Regions from separate parts of the Fructilactobacillus ixorae genome, predicted to be linked through region 1. Evidence: predicted binding sites of a transcription regulator. Region 1 holds the regulator's gene; the other holds the start of a gene.

Region 1 (3,137 bases):
CTTAATTTCCAGTAACGCTTGGGTCGCCGTTTGAAGCTTTCGTTGGGCCCAGTCATTGGCAATCGTATCTAATAAATTTTTGTTCAACGTGGGGGCTTCTCGCTCAACCAGCAATAGGTAGGTCAACATGTTTACCACCGACCGTGGCAAGACGTTGCGTTCAACTAACTGGCGTAACGAGCGTTCCTCCGCGCTCGTCGCGTAGCCTCCCTTTTCTCGTTTAATCGCCCCTAAAAAGGGAATCGGCGCCGCGGTTTCTGCGACCTGCACTAATTGCTGTTCTTGTTGACTCAACTGGGCGTTCGTAGTGTCCATTTCCAAGTGCTCTGCTGGCGCTGACGGCTGGGGAGCGGCTGGCGTATGGCGCCGCGCCATTAATAACTGAAATTTCTGCTTATCAAACCGGTTAGTGGTTAGATTGGTCGCCTGCTCAATGACTCGGCACATCTCGGGCTCATCCACCCCATACAGTTGCTTGGTTACGGCAAACAGCGCTTGATTTTTTTTGATTTCTGCAAGGTTCACAAAGGAACTCTGCAAAATCTGCAACATCAGTTGCAAATCAACCTCCGGTAACTCCGGATCCGGAGCCTGCGGTGGCGTTTGTTGGGCAGCTTGTTTGGTTTGCCTAACTAGCAGTGGTACTGAACCAGCTGGTTGGGCAAACACCTGCCAAAAGCTATGGGTCTGATCGTCTAAATTCGAGACATCCAACGGGCGGGGTAGCAACTGCTGGGCGAGGGTCATAAATTGATGCTCCCCAATCATTTCCAGTAGAAACTGACTGAGAAGTTCCTGTTGAAAAAATTGCGCTGGTAGCAGGGGATCAAGCAACTGATAGAGCGTCTGTTCCCCCTGCCGGTAAACCCGCATTAACCCACTACCTTCGAGCTTTAACCGGGCTTGATAGAGCTGCTCGGCATCAATTTGGAGCGTACTCATTAAATAAAAGTGTCCCTGAGCTTGTTCTGACTGGTGCCACAAAAGATTCTCCAAGGCATAAGCATCATTCCCAATCATTGGCAAATACAGCTGGTCAAGGCTAAGCCGCTGTTCCGTAGTTAAATTGTGACCCCGACGGACTTGAAATTTCGTCTGGGGGTTAATTAATTGATTATCATTTTCCATCATGTTTACTTTCAGTTTTAACGGTGGGGTTGTTACCCATTAACTCCTGCATTTTCGCGTAAAACTCATTCATATCCTTGAACTGGCGGTAGACACTCGCAAAGCGAATGTAAGCAATCTCATCAACATCCTTGAGGCCGTTCATGACGTACTCCCCAATGGCCTTACTCGAAACTTCATGGCTACCGGCATCCCGGTTTTCAATGCTTTGCTTGGTTTGATCCACGATTTGATTCATTTGCGCCCGCGAAACGGGGCGTTTTTCACAAGAGCGAATAATCCCCCGGAGTAACTTATCCGAACTAAACTCTTCACGATCACCATTCTTCTTTACTACTAGTAACGGCGACGCTTCCAGAGTTTCAAACGTTGTAAACCGAAAACCACAGTGTTCACACTCACGGCGGCGACGAATCTCACTGCCACCAGATAAGGGACGACTATCAACGACCCGTGACGCCGCTTGTTGACATTTTGGGCATTTCATAACTTTACCTCATCTTCTCTAACCAGGTTTGTAATTGATGCGTTAACTGGGTTGCTCCCGCGGTGCTATCGACCACCCAATCGGCTAACGCTGCCTTCGTCGCTTGTGACCACTGGGCTCCCATCAACTGACTCGCCCGACTGATGCTGACTTGATTACGAGCGATTAACCGTTGCATCTGTACAAGCGGTTCGCACGTCACCATGAGAATCTGATCCACATAGCTGGTAAAGCCGTTTTCAAACAATGTCGGTGCATCCAAAACCAGCAGATCCAATTCGGCCATCGCGGCCGTCACCCGCTGCAACAAGGCCGGATTAATGATGCGGACTAAGCGCTTCAACTGCGTGGGATCTGCAAAGACCAGTTGCCCTAACCGGTGGCGATCAATTTGCCCGTCCACTTGAACCTCTGGACCAAACGTCGCGGTAATCTGCTGAATGATTGCTGAATCATGCGCTTCCAATTCATGCGTTTCCGCATCTAAATCTAACACCGCGACTCCTTGACTTACCAAATACCGAGCAGCAGTCGATTTTCCGGTGGCAATTCCTCCCGTTAATCCAATTACCTTAGTCACTTAAATCACCATGAACCACTTGGCACTTAGGACAGAAAGTCGTTCCCCGTTGGGCAACCTTAATCTTCTCCATCAACGTTTTACACCGACGACAAGGCTCGCCCTTGCGCCCATAAGCTTGCAGTTGGTTTTGAAACTGACCAGCTTCCCCAAAGGCGTTCGAATACGAATGCACCGTGGTTCCATGACCTTTGATTGCCGCTGCAATCTCCGTGATGATGTTGTCGCGGAGCTTTTCAATTTCTGCATCGCTAACGTAGTTCGTGGGTTGTTCGGGATGAAGCTTGGACATCCACAGCACTTCATCACAGTAAATGTTACCCAAGCCAGCCACCTGTGATTGGTCGAGTAAAAAGGCCTTAAGTTTGCGATGGGACTTGTGCAACCGTTCTTTAAGGTACGTAAAACTGAGATCATCAGCCGTTGGTTCCGGACCAATTTTATTGAGACCCGACAGCTCCATTACTGCGTCGTTGGCAACCAGCGCCATTTTCCCAAACATCCGGGTATCTTTGTACCAGAGTTCCCGGCCGTCATCTAAATGAAAGACCACGTTCGTATGCTTCGGCCGGGTGGAACCAGCTGGTTCGACCTCGTACTTTCCTTCCATCCGCAAATGCGATACAAGGGTTAAATCATTGGTTAAGCGAAACAACAGGTACTTGCCCCGCCGGTCAATGCGCTCAATGGTTTGTCCTGCCAGTTGGCTCGCAAACTCATCTGCGGGCATGTTTATCATCTTGGGATAGAGCACTTCTACGGAATCAATCTTCGCGCCACCCACTAATTTAGTGAGACCCTGGCGGACGGTTTCTACTTCTGGTAATTCTGGCATCATTCCACCTACTTATTTTTTATTTTTTGATATTATACCAATTATTGCCATAGCGGCTTTCAACTTTTAACGGCACATCGAAGTTAACGGCGGCCGCTTGTAACAAA
Region 2 (3,137 bases), 270 kb from region 1:
TTGATTCCTGGGAACCATAGTACATGTGGTGCAAAGCAAAGTACGAGTGCAACCCCATGGCTCCAAGGCCGATGGAATGACTCAGGTCATTGCCGTGGCGAATCGATGGAACCGTGTTAATTTGACTGATGTCAGTCACGAAGGTGAGGGCCCGGACCATGGATTCAACTGATTTTCCAAAGTCTGGTGATTGCATCAAGTTCACGACGTTCGTGGAACCAAGGTTACAGGACACGTCCGTTCCCAGTTTTTCGTATTGTTGTTCATCATTAATGATGGACGGGGTTTGCACCTGCATGATTTCTGAACACAGGTTACTCATCACAATTTTGCCGTCAATGGGATTGTCCCGGTTGGCCGTATCAATGTTAATGATGTAAGGATAACCAGATTCCTGTTGTAACTTACCAATCTCCGTTTCAAGGTCGCGGGCCTTGATGAATTGCTTGTGAATCTGGTCGTTGTTAACTAAGTTGTCGTATTCCTGCGTAATGTCAACGTAGGAGAAGGGAACCCCGTAGACCTGTTCCACGTCGTAGGGACTAAAGAGCGCCATGTCAGCATCATCTGCTGCTAATTCATAGAATTTATCGGGAACCGTCACCCCTAACGAGAGGGTGTTGACCCGAATTTTTTCGTCGGCATTTTCCTTTTTCACAGCTAAGAAATCAATAATATCGGGGTGAAAAACACTCAGATAGACCACTCCGGCTCCCTGCCGTTGCCCTAGTTGGTTAGAATAGCTAAAGCTATCTTCCAATAACTTCATGACCGGCATTACGCCACTGGCAGCCCCGTCAATGTGCTTGATGGGATCGCCCGCAGCCCGCAGGTTATTAAGGTTAATTCCAACTCCACCACCAATTTTCGAAAGTTGGAGGGCAGAATTAATCGTCCTCCCAATGCTATTCATATCATCGGTTGACTGAATTAAGAAGCAGGAAACGAACTCGCCCCGGCGTTTTTTACCGGCGTTTAAAAAGGTCGGCGTGGCCGGTTGGAAGCGTTGATGAATTAGTTCATCAGCCAGGCTCATGGCCAGATCTTGATCGCCATGGGCGAGGTACAAGGCGTTCATGGCCGTTCGATCGATGTAGCTTTCGAGGTATTGATTGCCATCGTTAGTTTTAAGGGCGTACTGCGCATAAAACTTGTAAGCAGCCATAAAGGAATGGAAGTGAAAATGCTGGCTGTTTAAGTAGGCATACAGCTTTTCGATAAACGCGCTTGGATACAGCTGCAGAAATTCGGCCTCCACGTAATCGTGGTTAATGAGGTAGTCAAACCGGTCGCTGAGGGACTCAAAGTGGACGGTATTAGGAGCAACATTTTCCTTTAAAAAGGCCTCTAGTGCTTCTTGGTCCTTATCCAGCCGGATTTTACCGTCCTTCGTTGGAATGTTAATTTCATTATTTAACCGAAAATAACTGGCATCCGTGTGGTCTTTTAATGACATATACTGATTCCCCTTAATGTGTATAATGAAAGTAATGGATTAGGCGGTTAAAAGAGCGTCAACTAATTTTTGCAGTTGATCGGGACGAAACCCACCAAATGAATCAATTATTTCGGATTCAACCACTGGAACCGCTTGAAAGCCCTGGGCTTTTAAGTAGGGAATTAGGTCGGGATTTTCACTGGTATTCTGTTCCGTGAAATCCACGTTGTGTTCGGTCAAAAACCGCTTGGTCATTTTGCATTGGATGCAATTATCCTTGGTGTAGACGGTAATTTGTTTCATGATTCGACTCCTTCTTTCGTTTAACTATGCTTTGATTCTACTCTTAAATTGGATTCTTTCAACTACAAAAATACCACATGTAGTGGCCCTTGGTTGGGGAACACACTATATGTGGTATGTGAAACAAAATATTAAATTTAAAGGACGTGTTACTTATGAGTGATTATTATTATACACCGAATCCCGAAGTGGAGCATGCTGAAACGGAATGGGAATTTACCCTTGAAAACACCACGCTCCGTTTCCATTCCGATAACGGCGTGTTTTCCAAGCGGACGGTTGATTACGGTTCTCGGGTCCTCATCCAAAACGTTAATTTCCAGGACTTACCAGCAGGAGCTGTTTTAGATCTGGGGTGCGGTTACGGACCAATTGGATTATTTTTAGCCGAGGCACACCCCGACCGGGAGTTTGCGCTGGTGGACGTGAACCAGCGGGCGCTAGAGCTTGCGACGCGCAATGCTGATGACAATGGATTGACTAACGTGACGGTGGCAACTTCCGACGTATACGCCGGGGTAGCTCGTAGTCAGTATGCCGCCATTGTGACCAATCCGCCGGTTCGAGCGGGAAAAACGGTGGTGTCCGCGATGATTACGGAAGCAGCCGCCCACCTCGTGCCCGCCGGCCGGTTAAGCGTGGTGTTGCAAAAAAAGCAGGGGGCGCCCTCAGCGGAACGGCTGATGCAGCAGACCTTTGGCAACGTGCGGGTGGTCAAACGCGACAAGGGTTACTATGTATTAGAAAGTACTAAACAATCATGAAAACAGCGGCTGAAAAATACATGGGACGGGCGCTAGTCGAAGCCCGCTTTGCCGCCCAGATTGGTGAGATTCCAATCGGTGCGGTCATTGTCCACGATCACCAGGTGATTGGAACGGGGCATAACCTGCGCGAACACACGCAACTAACGACCCAACATGCCGAGCTAATGGCGATTGAAGCAGCCTGTTTAACCCTGCACAGTTGGCGGCTAACGGACTGTACCCTCTACGTGACGATTGAGCCCTGTTTAATGTGTGCAGGAGCCATCCTGAACGCCCGGATTCCCCGGGTGGTGTATGGAGCTGCCAATCCGAAAGCGGGTGCGGGCGAGAGTTTATACCAAGTCCTAACGGATGAACGGCAGAATCATCAGGTGGAGTTACAAACGGGATGTCGAGCCAGCGAAGCGGCCCAGATCATGCAACAATTCTTTCGTTCGAAACGGAAACAGCATCGGAAAAAACTGCGGTAACCACTGGACAATTAAGGACAGCTGCGCTATGATAGGAACTGCCGTAAGGCCTGGAAGCAAAGGTGGACTTACGAACCGTGTCAGGTCCGGAAGGAAGCAGCACTAAGTATTTTTTGCCTTGTGCTTCTTGTTGTTAGCAAATAAGCTCCTAGTCAAGTT

What was found. The regulator NrdR, encoded in region 1, represses ribonucleotide reductase genes. The targets are predictions, from matches to a motif close to ACACNATATATNGTGT.
Region 2: nrdH (glutaredoxin-like protein NrdH) is a predicted target of NrdR. The motif match lies at 1,844-1,859, and genes of this name have one in related genera.

The regions. Positions count from the first base shown of each region.
Region 1 covers NZ_CP097478.1:628,643-631,779, reverse strand. Annotated here, with positions in the region: gene M8332_RS03045 (DnaD domain protein) at 1-1,131, opposite strand, end outside; gene nrdR (transcriptional regulator NrdR) at 1,118-1,615, opposite strand; gene coaE (dephospho-CoA kinase) at 1,620-2,195, opposite strand; gene mutM (DNA-formamidopyrimidine glycosylase) at 2,188-3,030, opposite strand; gene polA (DNA polymerase I) at 3,050-3,137, opposite strand, start outside.
Region 2 covers NZ_CP097478.1:355,483-358,619, forward strand. Annotated here, with positions in the region: gene nrdE (class 1b ribonucleoside-diphosphate reductase subunit alpha) at 1-1,456, opposite strand, end outside; gene nrdH (glutaredoxin-like protein NrdH) at 1,496-1,741, opposite strand; gene M8332_RS01700 (class I SAM-dependent methyltransferase) at 1,897-2,505, shown strand; gene tadA (tRNA adenosine(34) deaminase TadA) at 2,502-2,978, shown strand; RNA gene ffs (signal recognition particle sRNA small type) at 3,022-3,120, shown strand.